DNA from 3 places in the Erwinia sp. Eh17-17 genome. Region 2 is predicted to be linked to each of the others. Evidence: predicted binding sites of a transcription regulator. Region 2 holds the regulator's gene; each other region holds the start of a gene.
What was found. The regulator LexA, encoded in region 2, represses DNA repair genes until DNA is damaged. The targets are predictions, from matches to a motif close to TNCTGTATGTACATACAGNA.
Positions count from the first base shown of each region.

Region 1: a site for LexA is predicted at 4,508-4,527, ahead of dinB (DNA polymerase IV). Genes of this name have one in related genera too.
Region 3: a site for LexA is predicted at 3,707-3,726, ahead of uvrB (excinuclease ABC subunit UvrB). Genes of this name have one in related genera too.

Region 1 covers NZ_JBDFQT010000002.1:895,033-901,270, forward strand. The annotation lists gene frsA (esterase FrsA) at 1-1,039, opposite strand, end outside; gene gpt (xanthine phosphoribosyltransferase) at 1,187-1,645, opposite strand; gene pepD (beta-Ala-His dipeptidase) at 1,909-3,366, shown strand; gene dinB (DNA polymerase IV) at 3,438-4,493, opposite strand; gene dpaA (peptidoglycan meso-diaminopimelic acid protein amidase) at 4,707-5,441, shown strand; gene ABEH87_RS09715 (class II glutamine amidotransferase) at 5,412-6,179, opposite strand; gene lpcA (D-sedoheptulose 7-phosphate isomerase) at 6,224-6,238, opposite strand, start outside.
Region 2 covers NZ_JBDFQT010000014.1:37,465-43,702, reverse strand. The annotation lists gene ABEH87_RS20990 (conjugal transfer protein TraF) at 1-44, opposite strand, end outside; gene zur (zinc uptake transcriptional repressor Zur) at 513-1,022, shown strand; gene ABEH87_RS20980 (CsbD family protein) at 1,109-1,318, opposite strand; gene dinF (MATE family efflux transporter DinF) at 1,534-2,856, opposite strand; gene lexA (transcriptional repressor LexA) at 2,940-3,548, opposite strand; gene ABEH87_RS20965 (diacylglycerol kinase) at 3,655-4,023, opposite strand; gene plsB (glycerol-3-phosphate 1-O-acyltransferase PlsB) at 4,151-6,238, shown strand, end outside.
Region 3 covers NZ_JBDFQT010000002.1:517,262-523,499, reverse strand. The annotation lists gene bioF (8-amino-7-oxononanoate synthase) at 1-703, shown strand, start outside; gene bioC (malonyl-ACP O-methyltransferase BioC) at 687-1,445, shown strand; gene bioD (dethiobiotin synthase) at 1,438-2,106, shown strand; gene ABEH87_RS07760 (ATP-binding cassette domain-containing protein) at 2,173-2,889, opposite strand; gene uvrB (excinuclease ABC subunit UvrB) at 3,804-5,828, shown strand; gene yvcK (uridine diphosphate-N-acetylglucosamine-binding protein YvcK) at 5,939-6,238, opposite strand, start outside.

The sequences.
Region 1 (6,238 bases), on a different contig from region 2:
TCTTCAGTGAAAAACGGCTCAGTTCAATACGCAGCGCGCTGTCAGAGGTGCCGGACATCCCCAGCCGGCTGGCCAGCATGTCCATATACATCTCAGGTACGCGATCCTGCAAAGTCGTATCGCTCAGCAGGCTGTGGACCACTGGCCCCAGGCAGGCAACGCCGCGCAGGCGATGACTCTCCAGATACGCCAGCCTGACGGCCACATTGGCTCCAAAACGGAAACCAAAGGCGGCCACGCGGGTATGATCCACCCAGGCAATATTTTCCAGCTGACGCAGCACCTGCTGATGCAGAAAGCTGGAGTCCTGGGTCAGCTTCCATTTGGCAGAAAAGCCCACTGATGGCATATCCAGCGTCAGCATGGCAATGCCGCGCGGGGCGAGATAGTCGTGGAACAGACGGTAATGGTCGCTTTGCAGAGCATCAAGGCTGCCACACAGCAAAACGGTCGGGTACGGCGCTTTGACCTCAGGCGGCATATGCAGGAACCCGGTTACCGGGCTGCCGCCGGGAATGGCAAACTCCAGCTCTTTCAGCTCACCGGGCAGGCGGTTCGTCGCCTCCTGATAGGCACGGCTGGCCAGCAGCTGTGCCTGCTCAGCCAGCTCATCTTCTTTGAGATGCGGATAACCCGCCACGCTGTAGAGATGTGCCGCGTGCAGCCAGTGCTCCCCCGCCAGCGCATCATCCTGGCATTCACTGGCCTTCTGCTGCCACAGTGCAGCCTGCTTTGACCACTCGTAAATCCAGTTGCCGCCACGATAGCCAATCACCGTATCCAGCAGCTGGTCATCGGTATGCTCAACGGTACAGGCGGCAATACGCGCCAGCACCTCGCTCACCTCCTGTGGTGTCAGGCCACGCCAGGACCACAACAGGCGGTTGATCATGCGATACCAGCCAGCATGGGTTTCACCGTCCAGCGTGGAGTGGATGCTTAACGGGCGGTGGTGATGCACACGTCGCACCAGCGATGAGGTTTCCGGATGTTTAAAACGCGGCTTGAAAAGTTCTTCGCTGAGATTTTTCGGCGACATAACTGGGAGGTCCTCCGGCGTACGGGTAGCATTTGAGTCTACCGTAGCAGGGGGGTTCACGCGAAGGGTAAAAACAGACGTGCCCGACAGAATCGGGCACGTTTTGATCTGAACAGGCTAATTAGCGCTGATTGGCGGCAGAAAAAATCAGCCTTTCACCAGCGGTGGCAGATAGGCAATGCCCATATCCCATGGCTGTTCGATCCAGGTGTTCTGCGGAATATCGATGACATAATCATCCACCAGCGGGCGACCAGCCGGTTTCGCGAAGATAGTGACAAAGCGCGCTTTAGGGTACATATCGCGGATCGCCTGCGCGGTGCCGCCGGTATCCACCAGATCGTCGATAACGATAAAACCTTCACCGTCGCCTTCTGCACGCTTCAGCACGGTCATCTCGCGCTGATTATCATGGTCATAGCTGGAGATACAAACGGTATCCACATGGCGGATACACAGCTCGCGCGCCAGCAGTGCAGCAGGCACCAGGCCACCACGACTGACGGCAATAATGCCTTTCCACTGATCGGCTGGCAGCAGGCGCGCGGCCAGTTTACGGGCATGGATTTGCAGCATGTCCCAGGTGACGACGTATTTTTCACTCATTAAAAGAATCCCGGCCAACTATATTGGCTTAAAAATGTGCAAGGGGAGCGGTTGCGCGGAATTATAGTGATCTGAGGCACTAAAAACCAGCCCGCCTGGCCCTGTCGCCCCCTTTTTTCGTGGCACAGCGTGAGCATCAGCCTGAAAACGGTGATATTCTTTTGCCATCGCGTCAGATTCGCTGGCGGGAATTTTCCAATCGATATCAATGCATGCCTGCTGCCTGCGCGGCAGAAAGGTGATGCTGACACAGGAGAGTGATCGTGTCCGAATTATCCCAGTTATCCCCGCAGCCGCTGTGGGATATTTTTGCCAAAATCTGCTCTATTCCCCACCCTTCTTATCATGAAGAGCAGCTGGCTGCCCATATCATTGCCTGGGCAACAGAACAGGGTCTCTGGAACGAACGCGACGAGGTGGGCAACATCCTGATTCGTAAACCGGCCACGCCGGGTTATGAAAACCGTAAACCGGTGGCTCTCCAGGCGCACCTGGATATGGTCCCGCAGAAAAATAACGATACGGTTCACGACTTCACTAAAGACCCGATCCAGCCGTGGGTAGATGGCGAATGGGTGAAAGCCCGTGGCACCACGCTGGGGGCTGATAACGGCATTGGTATGGCCTCTGCGCTGGCGGTGCTGGCCGACAACAGCCTGGAACATGGTCCGCTGGAAGTGCTGCTGACCATGACCGAAGAAACCGGTATGGCCGGGGCATTCGGTTTACAGGCGGGCTGGCTTCAGGCCGATATTTTGATCAACACCGATTCGGAAGAAGAAGGTGAGATCTACATGGGCTGTGCCGGTGGCATCGACTTTACCAGCACCCTGGCGCTGACCCGTGAAGCGGTTCCGGCAGGCTATCAGACGGTAAAACTGACCCTGAAAGGTCTGAAAGGCGGGCACTCCGGCTGTGATATTCACGTCGGTCTGGGCAACGCCAACAAGCTGCTGGCGCGTTTCCTGTTCAGCCACGCCCGCGAACTTGACCTGCGTCTGGTCGACTTTACCGGCGGTACGCTGCGTAATGCGATCCCGCGCGAAGCCTTCGCCACGCTGGCCGTTCCGGCAGCCAGTCTCGACAAGCTGAAGTCACTGGCGGCAGGCTATCTGTTGACGCTGCAAAATGAACTGAGCCTGAAAGAGAAGAACATCGCCGTCGTTGTGGAAGACCTCGCCCACGCGGAGCAGGCGCTGAGTGCTGCCAGCCGCGATACCTTCATCGCTCTGCTGAACAGCACCCCGAATGGCGTGATCCGCAACTCTGACGTGATGAAAGGCGTGGTGGAAACCTCTCTGAATGTCGGAGTGGTCAGCATTGACGGTAATGAGGCGAAGATTAACTGCCTGATCCGTTCCCTGATCGACAGCGGCAAAGACTCTGTGGTGGAAATGCTCACCGCGCTCGGCCAGCTTGCCGGGGCAAAAACCCTCGCTAAAGGCAGCTATCCTGGCTGGCAGCCGGACGCCAGCTCGCCGGTCATGGCGCTGGTGCGTGAAACCTATGAAACACTGTTTAATAAGACGCCGAACATTCAGGTGATCCACGCCGGTCTGGAGTGCGGGCTGTTTAAAGAGCCGTACCCGCAGATGGATATGGTGTCGATTGGGCCGACCATCACCGGACCACACTCGCCGGATGAGCAGGTGCACATTGCCAGCGTCGGTCTTTACTGGCAGCTGCTGACCGCTCTGCTGAAGGCCATTCCGGTTAAATAACCCGACGCAACGGGCGGACTGTAGGGGCCGATCATTTTTTTCGATCGGCCCGAATGACCCATTCGCTCCTTTTACAACCCCAGCAACAGCTGCCGCTCCAGCTGCGGGTCCAGCAGCGTAACGTGCAGCCCCACCAGCCTGACGCCGCGTCCGGCGCGCCTTTCGTCCCAGCTTTTACGCGCCACCTCAATCAGGTCCGCTTTATTCAGCATCGGCCAGACATGTTCCTGAGTGGTCTGCTGGAAATCAGTAAATTTCAGCTTTACCCCCTGGCGGGCGATCTGCCGGTCCGGCTTGATTTTACTCAGCCGCCTGTCCAGCTCATCATATAATCTGTCGATAATCTCCAGGCACTCTTCCCACTGATGGATATCCTCCGACAGGGTGCGCTCCACGCCGAGCGATTTACGCTCGCGACTGGTGATAACGGCACGGTCATCGATGCCATTACAGCGTTCCCATAAAACACGTCCGAATTTGCCAAAGCGTTTTAACAGCGTTGCCAGGTCGGTTTTCTGCACGTCAGCGCAGGTGGTCAGCCCCAGCTCTTCTAACTTTCTGGCCGTGACTTTTCCCACGCCGGGGATCTTTGCCAGCGGCAGGCCGGTGAGGAAATCAGCCATCTCCGGCGGGGTGATGACAAACTGGCCGTTGGGCTTATTGATATCGGAGGCGATTTTTGCCAGAAATTTGATCGGAGCCACCCCGGCCGACGCGGTGAGATTCAGCTCCCGCTGAATCGTATCGCGGATCTCGCGTGCGATTAACGTCGCCGACCCGTGGCAGTGCTGGCTGTCTGTCACATCCAGATAGGCCTCATCGAGCGACAGGGGTTCAATCAGAGAGGTAAAACGGGTGAAGATTTCACGGATATGGGCGCTGGCTTCTTTATAGGCTTCATAGCGGCCGGGAATGACCGTCAGATGCGGGCAGAGCTTGAGCGCCATGGCGGTAGACATCGCGCTGTGTACGCCAAATTTTCGTGCCGGATAGTTGGCCGTGCTAATCACACCGCGCTGCTTTTCACTGCCGCCAATCGCGATCGGGATATCGCGCAGGCTGGGATTATCGCGCATTTCCACTGCGGCAAAGAAGCAGTCCATATCAACGTGAATGATTTTACGCATAACCCCTCCGACAATACTGGATAAGTATACAGTCAAATTATCAGAGTTCAATACGCCAGAAAACGTGCATTAAATGAGGTTTTTATCCTTCACCGTCTTGATAAAAAAATAGACAATGCTAAGGTGACGCAGCGATAGCGGAATCGTCCTATATTGCAAGTAACAGACGCCTGACGGCGTTGCTTCCAACCCCTACATTTCAAGGGAACCAGAATGGGCAAAATCGCACTGCTGTTTGCGATGATTTTTCTGCCAGCCGTTGTTTTTGCCAGCGTACCGGATTCGGTTACACCCCTGGCCCCGGTAAGCAAAGAGTTAAAGAAACAATTACTCGGCACTCCCGTGTATCTGCAAATCTTCAAAGAAGAGCGCACGCTGGAGCTGTACGGCAAAATCGGCAATGAGTTCCGCCTGCTCAACAGTTACCGCATCTGTAACTTCTCTGGCGGGCTTGGGCCTAAGCGCGTTCAGGGCGATTTTAAAAGCCCGGAAGGGTTTTATAACGTGGGGCTTTCTCAGCTGAAGCCTGACAGTCGTTTTTACCGTGCGATTAACGTCGGTTTTCCTAACGAATACGATCGTCAGCAGGGGTATCAGGGCAAGTATCTGATGATCCACGGCAACTGCGTGTCAATCGGCTGCTATGCAATGACCGATGCCTATATGGACGAAATTTATCACTATGTGGAAGCCGCGCTGCGCAACGGCCAGCCGCGCGTTGAGGTGAGTATTTATCCGTTCCGCATGACCGAAAGCAACATGCAGCGTCACCGTTACTCGACTTACATTAATTTCTGGAAACAGCTGCAGCCCGGTTATACCCAGTTCGTACAGACTAAGCAGCCACCGGCGGTCAGCGTCAGCGATGGCAAGTACGTTTTGAGCCGCCCGCTGGCGGGCAACTCAGGTGCACCCGATTCAGCTCTGGCGCTCACCCAGGCAAAATAACGCCCATTCACCTGGCTCAATCTTGTGCCAGGTTTCATTCGCCGTCAGCGGCTGAGTGGCCACGACAGTCACCACGTCATTGGGCGTGGTCTGTTTCTGAAAATCAATTTCCACATCCTGATCCAGCAGCTTGGCTTTGCCGAACGGCGCGCGCCGGGTGATCCAGAACAGATTGGTCGAACAGAACGCCATCAGATAACGACCGTCTGACAGCAGCATGTTAAACACCCCTTTCTCACGCATCTCTGACGCCAGTTCAGCAATATAGCGGAACACCGCAGGCCAGTTACCGGGCGTGCGCGGGTAACGCGTTGTCAGCTTATGTAACAGCCAGCAGAACGCCAGTTCACTGTCGGTTTCACCAATTGGCCGGAACGGGCCGGTATCAAGATTTTTATAGCCTTTCAGCTGACCATTATGCGCGTAAGTCCAGTTACGCCCCCACAGTTCGCGGGTAAAGGGATGGGTATTTTCCAGCGACACTTCGCCCCGGTTCGCCTGGCGGATATGCGCCACCACCGAACAGGATTTGATCGGGTATTCCTGCACCAGACGGGCAATCGGAGACTGATAACTGGGTTGCGGATCTTTAAAAGTACGGCAGCCCTTCCCTTCGTAAAAGGTAATACCCCAGCCATCTTTATGCGGGCCCGTTCCGCCACCGCGCTGCACCAGCCCGGTAAAGCTAAAACAGATATCCGTCGGGACGTTCGCGCTCATCCCCAGTAGTTCGCACACAGGATTACCTCATTAGGGGGCCACCGTATGATGGCCCGGCAGGATTAGGCTTTAATCAT
Region 2 (6,238 bases):
ACCGGACGGTAAAAACCGATAAGTGCATTAAATTTATGTGCCATTGACCCGAAACCCACCATAGATAATGAAAAAGAGAATGCGCAGAGACACGCATAACTGAATGCCTGAATAATGAACATAAAGGCAGTATTTCATTGCTGTGAACTGAGAGAAGATGAGTGGGCTTATCAGGTCATTGCCATTTTATTAATCTGTTATCACGCTAACAGTTGAACGTTTAACACCTGTTTTTTTCAGCGATAAACGCGCAGAGCCCTTTGCAAAAGGTAGACATGAACCTTAAGCACTGCAAATAAGATTAACCCGACTGAATAAAAAAAGGATGGACCTGATGGCGCGATGTGAAACATTAAAATTTTCTAACCTTCAGCGCTTAACACCAATACCAGAAGAAACTGGAGTTGACCCGCCACACCGCAGCAGCGGAGTCGGTCAGACGGCAAACTCGGCGTTTGCAGGCAGACGTGATAAAATAACATTCTGAAATAGCCTGAGGGGGAACAATGAAGATTACCAGTGCAGAAAAAATCCTGTCGCAGGCGGAAGTTATCTGTCAGCAACGCAGCGTGCGCCTGACGCCACAGCGCCTTGAGGTCCTGCGCCTGATGAGCGAGCAAAACGGGGCGATTAGCGCCTACGATCTGCTGGATTTACTGCGTGTTTCAGAACCTCAGGCAAAGCCCCCTACCATCTACCGGGCGCTCGACTTTCTGCTGGAGCAGGGGTTTATTCACCGCGTGGAGTCCACCAACAGCTATGTGGTTTGCCATCACTTTGAAGAGCCGTCGCACACTTCAGCCATGCTGATCTGTGACCGCTGCGGTTCAGTAACCGAGCAGCATGCCGATGGCGTGGAAGATATTTTACAATCGCTGGCCCTGAATTCAGGCTTTACCCTCGGCCACAGCGTGATAGAAGCACATGGATTTTGTCAGCAGTGCGGAGAAATTGAAGCCTGCACCCGTCAGGATGCGTGCCAGCACTATCACAGCGTGCAGAGTAAAAAACGCGGGCGTTGATAAGAAAGATAGCGAAGGGGGGAGGTACAAAAGGGGTTGGCACTGTCCTTGTGCCGGGTAGGAGCCTGGTTTAACTCTTCGCTGGCTTACCAGCGATGATCGTTACGTGTTTCCCAGTCTTTCAGCTCTTTTTCGGCCTGGTCTTTCTGGTAGCCGTAGCGCTCCTGGATTTTCCCGACCAGCTGATCGCGTTTACCTTCAACGACAGTCAGGTCGTCATCGGTCAGCTTGCCCCATTGCTCTTTCACTTTACCTTTAAACTGTTTCCAGTTACCGCCGGCTTCGTCTTTATTCATGATGTGATTCCTCTACCTTGGGTTAAAACAGCTTTAACAGCCCGGGATACGGCCTGTTTGCCAGATAATTATCTTGTCAATTGCCTGACACAGAGATAATTGTAGTAGAGAAATAGCGTTCCAGCCGTAAACACCCTGCCGCACTGCCTGAAAACCGTAAAAAGATGTTTTAATTCATAATGATACATAAAAATCGGGTTACGTAAGTAAATGTTTCACTGAGCAAACCAGGTTCCGTTACGCCAGTGCCGCCGCCAGATCGCCCACAGCGTCACTCCACGCAGCACCAGGAACAGCGTAATCGCCAGCCACAGCCCATGGTTACCCAGCCAGGGAACGCTGCACAGCGTGAGCCCAAAGCCGAGTGCTGCAATAGCCATGCTGTTACGCATTTCACTGGCGCGGGTGGCACCAATGAACATCCCATCCAGTAAGTAACAGCCGACGCCTGCCAGCGGCATCAGCACCTGCCAGCCTAAATACTGATCGGCAAGCTGGCGCAGCGGCGCAAGGGAAGTCAACAGCGCGACAATCTGTGCGCCCCACAGGGCATAGAGCAGTGAAAAACCCAGCGCCACCGCCAGCGCCTGTCGACAGGCGGCATGCCAGACGCTGAGAAGCTGCTGGCTGTTGCGCGCCCCGTAGGCTTCGCCAGAGCAGGCTTCGACCGCATAGGCAAAGCCGTCCAGCGCATAGGCGGTAAAGGTAAGAAACATCAGCAGCACGGCATTGACCGCCACAATATCGTTGCCCAGCCGCGCACCAAAAATGGTCAGTGATGCGAAACAGATTTGCAGCAACAGTGAACGCAGCATGATATCGCGGTTGAGGCGCAGCAGGCGCCCGAGGTCTCCGCGCCAGGCTCCGAGCATCAGCCGGAGTGACAGACCGCGCAGCACCATGACCCGCCACACCAGCAGCAGGCCGACAATCAGGCTGACATACTCAGCGATGGCAGTAGCCGCCGCAGCCCCCTGTACGCCCCACTTCAGGCCAATCACGAACCACAGATCGAGCAGGATGTTCACCAGGTTGCCGACCACCAGCAGGATCACCGGGGCCCGGGCGTACTGCACGCCGAGCAGCCAGCCCAGCAGTACCAGATTTGCCAGCGTCGCCGGCGCACTGAGCCAGCGTACCTGCATAAACAGCGCGGCCTGGTGCAGGACATCATCGCTTCCGCCCGTTACGCTCAGTGCCAGATGAGTGAGCGGCTGTTTAAACAGAATAAACAGCAGTCCTGCGCATAGCGCCAGCAGCAGCGGCTGCATCAGCCCACGGGCCAGTGCCTGCCGGTCATTGGCACCAAAAGCCTGCGCCGTCAGCCCGGTTGTGCTCATACGTAAAAACAGCAGCAGCATAAACAGGAAGCTGGTGATGGTAGTGCCAATGGCGACGCCGCCCAGATAAGTCGGGCTGTCGAGATGGCCGATAACAGCAGTATCCACCAGGCCGAGAAGCGGCACGGTGATATTAGACAGGATCATGGGCAGCGCCAGCCGCCAGAGGTTTTTATCCGCAGAGGTAAGCAGTTTCATCACAGTCCATCATGGTTAAAACCAACAACGGATATTAATACGCGCCGCAGGTGCGGCGCGCATAATTTAGCGGGGAGTAACGTTTACAGCCAGTTGCCGTTTCGTATCACGCCGACGGCAAGACCTTCGATGGTCAGCGTCTGCTGACGCAGGTCAACGATGATAGGTTTGAAATCCGGGTTTTCCGGCAGCAGTTGCACCGTGTTACCCTGCCTTTTCAGGCGTTTTACCGTCACTTCGTCGTCAATGCGCGCCACTACGACCTGGCCGTTGCGCACCTCTTCCGTTTTGTGTACCGCTAACAGGTCACCGTCCATAATGCCGATATCTTTCATCGACATGCCGCTAACGCGCAGCAGGAAATCGGCACCCGGTTTAAACAGGTCAGGGTCAACCTTATAGTGGCCTTCGATATGCTGCTCTGCCAGCAGGGGTTCACCCGCTGCGACCCGACCAATCAATGGAAGACCTTCTTCTTCTTCCATCATCAAACGGATACCGCGAGACGCGCCGGAGACGATCTCAATCACGCCTTTACGCGCTAAGGCCTTCAGGTGTTCTTCAGCCGCATTCGGGGAACGGAAACCAAGCTGCGTGGCGATCTCTGCGCGCGTCGGTGGCATACCAGTTTGATTAATATGGTCGCGAATCAGGTCGTAAACCTGCTGCTGCCTTGCCGTTAGTGCTTTCATCCCGCCCCCTGGTTGTTTATACAGTCGACTGTGAGTATATACAGGTATTTAGACATTGAAAACCTAAACTTGGGCGAAATGCCGTTTGTCGCGATTTTTGGAAAATTCATCGCAAATGTGGCACTAACAGCATGATCCAGACAAAAATTGCCAGCAAGATAGTTAACAGCACGGCGGCGGAGGCCATATCTTTTGCCCGTCCGGCCAGAGGGTGAATTTCACTGCCGATGCGGTCAACCACCGCTTCGACGGCGCTGTTTAATATTTCTACAATAATAATCATCACCACCGAGCCAATTAACAGCACCCGCGTAATGGCATCGACGTCCAGCCAGCAGGCCACGGCTATGGCAATAATTACAGCAACCGCTTCCTGGCGGAAAGCCGCTTCATGCTGCCACGCGGCGCGAAGGCCTTGCCACGAGTATCCGGCAGCTTTTACGATTCGAGTCAGTCCGGTGACATTATTTGCCATAATCAGGGAACCCTTTGAGAAGTTTAACGTCAATGAGTGGAACTACAGGTTTTTCAACACCACAGATTCTGTTGGCGCTTTCTGGTATGCTTGCGGCGCTTTGCTAACAAGAGGCTTCATGTTGTCTATGTCAGGTTGGCGTAAATTATATTATAACTTATTGAATCTACCAGTTAAATTTCTGGTAAAAAGTAAGGCAATCCCGTCTGAACCGGTTGCCGAACTCGGGCTTGATACGTCGCGCCCTATTATGTATGTGCTGCCTTATGATTCAAAGGCCGATCTCCTCGCGCTTCGTGAGCAGTGCCGCAAAGAAGACCTTCCCGATCCTCTGGAACCGCTGGAGATCGACGGTACGGTATTGCCACGTCATGTGTTTATCCATGATGGCCCGCGCGTGTTTCCCTATTTTGTCCCGAACGTGCAGTCGGTCAAACTGTTCCACGAATATCTGGACCTGCACCGTAATCATCCTGAACTGGATGTGCAGATGGTCCCGGTCTCGGTGATGTTTGGCCGTGCGCCCGGTCGCGAGGTTCAGGGTGACGAACAGCCGCACCTGCGGATGCTCAACGGCATCCAGAAGTTCTTTGCGGTGATCTGGCTGGGTCGTGACAGCTTTGTGCGCTTCTCTCCGATGGTCTCACTGCGCCATATGGCCACGGAGCACGGTACGGATAAGATTATTGCGCAGAAGCTGGCCCGCGTGGCGCGTATGCACTTTGCCCGTCAACGTCTGGCGGCTGTCGGCCCTCGTCTGCCGGTCCGTCAGGATCTGTTCAATAAACTGTTACAGTCCAAAGCGATCGCCAAAGCGGTCGATGATGAAGCGCGCAGCAAGAAAATCTCCATTGAAAAAGCCCAGCAGAATGCCGTTGAGCTGATGGAAGAGATCGCCGCCGACTTCTCCTACGAAGCGATTCGTCTTACCGACCGCATCATGGGCTGGACCTGGAGCAAATTGTACCAGGGGATCAACGTCAACGGCGGTGAACGCGTGCGCCAGCTGGCACAGGACGGTCATGAAATCGTCTATGTTCCCTGCCATCGCAGCCATATGGACTATCTGCTGCTCTCCTATGTGCTGTATCACCAGGGGCTGGTGCCGCCGCATATTGCTGCCGGTATCAATCTGAACTTCTGGCCGGCCGGCCCGATTTTCCGCCGCCTGGGGGCGTTCTTTATCCGCCGCACGTTTAAGGGCAATAAACTCTACTCCACGGTGTTCCGTGAATACCTCGGCGAGCTGTTCACCCGGGGCTATTCCGTTGAGTACTTCGTGGAAGGGGGCCGTTCCCGTACCGGTCGCCTGCTCGACCCGAAAACCGGCACCCTGTCGATGACGATTCAGGCCATGCTGCGCGGCGGCAACCGCCCGATTACTCTGGTGCCGATTTACATCGGATACGAGCACGTGATGGAAGTGGGAACTTACGCCAAAGAGCTGCGCGGCGCGACCAAAGAGAAAGAGGGCTTTATGTCGATGGTGCGGGGCCTGCGTAAGCTGCGCAACCTCGGCCAGGGCTATGTCAACTTTGGGGAACCTCTGCCGCTGGTCGCCTATCTGAATCAGCAGGTGCCAGAATGGCGCGAAGCCATCGACCCGATCGAAGCTCAGCGCCCGGCGTGGTTAACGCCGGCAGTCAACGACATCGCCCAGAAAGTGATGGTGCGCATCAACAACGCAGGGGCGGCCAATGCCATGAACCTGTGTGTCACCGCGCTGCTGGCCTCGCGCCAGCGTTCGATGACGCGTGAGCAGCTGACCGAACAGCTCGACTGTTACGTGCAGCTGCTGCGTAACGTGCCTTACTCCCCTGACTCGACCGTACCGGATATGACCCCGGAAGCGCTGCTGGAACATGCGCTCAGCATGAACAAGTTTGAGCTGGAGCAGGACAGCATCGGTGAGATCGTCGTACTGCCGCGCGAGCAGGCCGTGCTGATGACCTATTATCGCAACAACATTCACCATATGCTGGTGATGCCGTCGCTGATTGCCGCCATTCTGATGCAGCACCGTGAGCTGAGCCGCGCCGAACTGCTGCGCCAGGTTACCGTCATCTACCCGATGCTGAAAAGCGAACTGTTCCTGCGCTGGAGCACGGATGAACTCGGGCAGGTGCTGGACTTACTGGTCGCGGAAATGGCGCGTCAGGGCCTGCTGGTTGCTGAAGAGAGCTGCCTGCGTCTGAGCGCGGGTCGTTTCCGCTCC
Region 3 (6,238 bases), on a different contig from region 2:
TGCACACAACCAGCCTGGCGCTCTGGCGGCACTGCTGGAGAGAGAGACCAGCGGAGAGACGCTGGTGGTAACCGAAGGGATCTTCAGCATGGACGGTGACCGCGCGCCGCTGGCGCAGCTGCACCGGCTGTCTCAGGAGAGCGGGAGCTGGCTGCTGGTGGATGACGCGCACGGCAGCGGCGTCTGCGGCGAGCAGGGGCGCGGCAGCTGCTGGCAGCAGGGCGTGAAGCCGGAACTGCTGATCGTCACCTTCGGCAAAGCGTTTGGCGTCAGCGGGGCGGCACTGCTGTGTGACGATGACACGGCGGAATATCTGCTGCAGTTTGCCCGTCATCTGATCTACAGCACCGCTATGCCTCCGGCGCAGGTCTGCGCACTTCAGTCAGCCCTGCACTGCGTCCGGCAGGGGGACGAGCTGCGCCAGCGGCTGACCGACAATATTCACTACTTCCGCCAGCAGGCACAGGGGCTGTGCTGGAGGCTGGCCGCGTCCGACAGCCCGATTCAGCCCCTGATAATCGGGGAGGAGCAGGCAGCGCTAAGGCTGTCGCAGCGGCTGCGCGAACGCGGCTGCTGGGTCAGTGCGATTCGCCCGCCGACCGTACCACCGGGCACCTCGCGGCTGCGTATCACCCTCAGCGCGGCTCATCAGCGGGATGACATCGATCGGCTTCTGGAGGCGCTGCATGCTGCAGATTGTTGATAAACAGGCGGTGGCGGCTGCTTTTGGCCGCGCCGCGCAGAGCTATAACCAACATGCCGACCTTCAGCGCCAGTGTGGCGAACATCTGATGGCGCTGGCCCGTCCCGCTCACGCACTACAGGTGCTGGACGCCGGCTGCGGCACCGGCTGGTTCAGCCAGCGCTGGCGCAGTGCCGGGCACCACGTTACCGCGCTGGATCTGTCAGAAAAAATGCTCCAGCAGGCAGCACTCAGCCAGGCGGCTGACCGCTATCAGCGCGGCGATATTGAAGCACTGCCGTTTGCCGCAGCCCGCTTCGACCGCAGCTGGAGCAATCTGGCCATCCAGTGGTGCAGCGACTTACCTCAGGCGCTGAAAGAGCTGCGGCGTGTGACGAAGCCGGGCGGGCAGGTGCTGTTCTCCACGCTGCTCGCCGGCTCACTGAATGAGGTGCAGCAAGCGTGGCAGGCGATCGGGGGGCATGCGCCGGTTAATCGTTTTGTCAGCCTGAGCCAGCTGGAGCAGGCGGCGGTCGGAATGCCACTGGCGCTGACCCCGTTCACGCTGACGCTGGCTTTCCCGGACGTTCTCAGCCTGCTGCGTTCGTTAAAAGGCATTGGGGCCACCCATCTGCATCACGGACGCGACGGCCAGACTTTGAGCCGCAGCCGTCTGCAACAGCTGGAACAGGTCTGGCGACGCGATGCGCGTGGCTGCCTGCTGAGCTATCAACTGGTATCAGGAGTGATTGAGTGTGAGTAAACGCTGGTTTGTGACCGGAACGGATACGGAAGTGGGAAAAACCGTGGCCAGCTGTGCGCTGTTACAGGCCGCGCAGCGGGCCGGATATCGCTGCGCGGGCTACAAGCCAGTGGCCTCCGGCTGTGAGATGACTCAGGACGGTATCCGTAACGAAGACGCGCTGGCGTTACAAAAATACAGCGCGGTCAGGCTGCCTTACGGGGTCGTTAATCCGCTGGCATTCCTCGAGCCCACCTCACCGCATATTGTCAGCGCGGAAGAGCGGCGGCCGATTACCGCAGTCCAGCTCTCTGCCGGGCTGGAAGTGATAGCACAGCAGGCCGACTGGGTGCTGACGGAGGGCGCTGGCGGCTGGTTTACCCCGCTGTCAGCCAGCATGACCTTTGCCGACTGGGTGCAACAGGAGCAGCTGCCGGTGATTCTGGTGGTGGGGGTGAAGCTGGGGTGTATCAACCATGCTTTGCTCACCGCTCAGGCAGTTCAGGCGGCAGGGTTAAGACTGGCTGGGTGGATTGCCAACGGCATTCAGCCTGCGGGAAAACGGCACGAGGCATATCTGGACACGCTGAGAAAGCGCATTGACGCGCCGCTGCTGGGGGAGATCCCGCATCTGGCGGAGCGTGATTTTACAGATGTCGGGCGGTTTGTGACGTTGCCCTGATGTTGTCGGGCGGACCCGAACAGAAGGTCCGCCCCTGCGCCTTTCTTGCTGAACGACACGGTGTCATCACACCGTCAGCCACGTATTCACCATACTGTCATCCAGCTGGGCCAGCTTGCCGTGCGCCACATTGCGCCCGCGGTGCAGCAGGAGAAAATAGTCAGCCACGCGGCGGATAAACGACAGGCGCTGCTCCAGCAGTAAAATGGTCATGCCAAAGTCGTGATTCAGACGGTGGATCAGATTGCCCATTTCCTCCTCCAGCCACGGTGACATCCCCTCCGTCGGTTCATCCAGAATCAGGAGTTTCGGCTGCAGGACCAGCGCGCGTGCCAGCGCCAGGTGCTGTTGCTGATCCATGGGCAGCTCGCCGCTGCGCTGATGACGCAGGGAGTAGAGTGCCGGGAACAGATCGTAAACCATCGCCGGGATGGCCCGATGACGCTCCATTCCAGCCCCTGCCAGCAGCGCGATTTGCAGGTTTTCTTCAATCGTCATCTGCGAGAAAATATGACGTCCCTGAGGAACATAGCCAATCCCCAGCGATGCACGTTTTTCCACCGGCTGTAACAGCAGGTCCTGAGGGGGGTTATTGGCCTCCTGCCAGATCATCGAGCCGCTGTTGATGGGAAGGTGCCCCATAATGCAGTTGACCAGCGTGGTCTTTCCCATCCCCTGACGGCCAATAATACCGGTGCAGGTGCCGGGCTGAAGATCCAGGTCAACGTCCCACAGAATGTGGTTTTGCCCATAAAATTGATTGATAGAACGTAAACTGAGCATCTGACACTCTCCTCCAGACAGTTTTCGATTGCACCTGCTGCTTACGCTCTTTGTCGTCTGGCAAACAGTCCGGCGTCTCACCATGATCCGCCAGCGGCTTCGTGCTCCTCGCTCTGGTGTGATGAAAGCGTGAGGCGTATGTCATAGCTTGCAAATAGCAGGCCAGTTCAGAAAAAGGCCAGAAAACTACAGGGTGATAACATTCACGCCGGGGATTGGTCAGCGTTGCTAAAGCTTTTCAATCCGCCAACCCGTCGCTGCACCGGGTCAGTGCCGGGGGAACCCGGCGATGGTGCAACTGCTCTTTAAAAAGGGCAGTGATGAGCTGGGGGCTGGCTAACCCGGTCGGTATAAGAGTGAGCCAACGGTGTATAACTTCGACTTTGCTGCCCGTAACAATGCCCCGGACGCGGTAAAAAAAAAGCAAAAAAAAATATTTGGAGGGCGCCGGGGAGCATGGGGACGATTTATACACATCAGACGTGTCAGGCGCTGAAAACAGTTATCCACTATTCCTGTGGATAACCTTGTGCATTAGAGTCTGAAAACCTCTGTAAGGCGAGAGCGGACGCGGCTTAGGCACGGGTTGCTGCGAAACTCGTCTTGTTGTTAATAGGTAATAAAATCAATTGGTTATTTAAAATCAATACAGATAAATTCCCGGAGGCGATCGCGCCGCGCTTTTGCCAGGGTGGTATTGACAAATGTTAAATAGCCAAACTTTCTGGGGATAAGCTTTTCTGCCCCGATGCGCATTCGTTTGCGCAACGAAAAGCAAAAGTGCAGCGTTGCTATCGGTTGAGGCAGTATGGAAAATAACTGTAATTATATCCAGTCTTTTTTGCTGGCAAAATCGTCATCTCCGAGTAGAATTAGAGTCCGGTTCGCGCACATCTTCATCAGGTAGCCTGTTAATGAGCAAAGTCTTTAAACTCAATTCCGATTTCAAACCTTCCGGCGATCAGCCTGAAGCCATCCGCCGCCTGGAAGAGGGGCTGGAAGACGGCCTGGCGCATCAGACGTTGCTGGGTGTAACCGGTTCAGGCAAAACCTTTACCGTTGCCAATGTGATTGCCGACCTGAATCGCCCGACGATGGTGCTGGCGCCAAACAAAACGCTGGCGGCACAGCTGTACGGTGAGATGAAAGAGTTTTTCCCCGATAACGCGGTTGAATATTTTGTCTCTTACTACGACTATTACCAGCCTGAAGCCTATGTGCCCAGCTCCGACACGTTTATTGAAAAAGACGCGTCGGTCAACGAGCATATTGAGCAGATGCGTCTTTCTGCCACCAAAGCTCTGCTTGAACGGCGCGACGTGATTGTGGTGGCTTCGGTGTCCGCCATCTACGGCCTGGGTGACCCCGACCTCTACCTGAAAATGATGCTGCATCTGACGCGTGGTATGGTCATTGACCAGCGCGCTATCCTGCGGCGCCTGGCAGAGCTGCAATATACCCGTAACGATCAGGCCTTCCAGCGCGGTACTTTCCGCGTTCGCGGTGAGGTTATTGATATCTTCCCGGCAGAATCTGACGATTACGCGCTGCGCGTGGAGCTGTTTGATGAGGAAGTGGAACGACTGTCGATATTCGACCCGCTGACCGGGCAGATTGAATCGGTGATCCCGCGTTACACCATTTACCCGAAAACGCACTACGTCACGCCGCGTGAGCGCATTCTGCAGGCGATGGAGGAGATCAAAGTCGAGCTGGCGGAGCGCAAGCAGGTGCTGCTGGCCAACAATAAGCTGCTGGAAGAGCAGCGCCTCAGCCAGCGCACGCAGTTTGACCTGGAAATGATGAACGAGCTGGGTTACTGCTCCGGTATTGAAAACTATTCGCGCTATCTGTCCGGTCGCGGCCCCGGTGAAGCGCCGCCGACCCTGTTTGACTACCTGCCGGCTGATGGTCTGCTGGTGATTGATGAATCCCACGTGACCATCCCGCAGATCGGCGGGATGTATCGCGGTGACCGGGCGCGCAAGGAAACGCTGGTGGAGTACGGTTTCCGTCTGCCGTCCGCGCTGGATAACCGGCCGATGAAGTTTGAAGAGTTCGAGTCCCTCGCACCGCAGACCATCTATGTGTCCGCCACCCCAGGCAACTATGAGCTGGAGAAATCCGGCGGTGACGTGGTGGACCAGGTGGTGCGTCCTACCGGGCTGCTGGACCCGACGATTGAAGTGCGTCCGGTCGGTACCCAGGTGGACGATCTGCTGTCTGAAATCCGCAAGCGCGTGGTGATCAACGAACGTGTGCTGGTCACCGTGCTGACCAAGCGTATGGCGGAGGACCTGACCGAATATCTTGAAGAGCACGGCGAGCGCGTGCGCTATCTGCACTCGGATATCGACACGGTGGAGCGCGTGGAGATTATTCGCGACCTGCGCCTCGGTGAGTTTGACGTGCTGGTGGGGATTAACCTGCTGCGTGAGGGTCTGGATATGCCTGAAGTGTCGCTGGTGGCGATCCTCGATGCGGATAAAGAGGGCTTCCTGCGTTCTGAACGCTCGCTGATCCAGACCATTGGCCGTGCCGCACGTAACCTTAACGGGAAGGCGATTCTTTACGGCGATAAAATTACGCCATCGATGGCGCGGGCGATCGGCGAGACCGAACGCCGCCGTGAAAAGCAGGAGCAGTACAACCTGGAACACGGCATTGTGCCGCAGGGGCTGAATAAGAAAATTGCCGATATTCTGGAGCTCGGCCAGGGGCTGGCGAAGAACAAAGCGAAGGTGCGCAGCATGAAGGGGCGCAGCATCGTTGAGGACGACCCGGCCTATGTTGATCTGTCACCGAAGGGGCTGCAAAAACGCATTCACCAGCTGGAGGCGCAGATGCAGCAGCACGCGCAGAATCTGGAGTTCGAAGAAGCAGCCCAGGTGCGCGACCAGCTGCATCAGGTGCGTGAGTTGTTTATCGCCGCATCATAATGCACAGGGCCGAGGGTAAAAGCATCGGCCCTGTCTGTTTAGCCCCGGTCTTTTGCGGGGCCCGCCTTTTCCCGTTCGTCCCTTATTGCAGCGTTATCATCGTCCGCCAGTTACACCATCGCCTGCACCGCATGCTCCAGCGCCAGGCGCAGCAGCTGGCGATCATGGCGATATGGGATATCTCCTGCCTCCAGCGGCTCCTGAATAATCAGTCGTCCGTCAATCTGGCTGCTGTCGACTTTGGGCCCCAGCACCAGCGCATCAATCACGCGTTTACCTATCGCTCTCTCCATCATGCTCAGCTTATCGGTCACCGTCAGCTTTGCGGCAGCCGGACTGAGCTCTTTACCCAGGTTGCCGATAAACACCATTGTGGCAGGCGTGCGGCGCAGAGCCTGAGCGATCTCCGG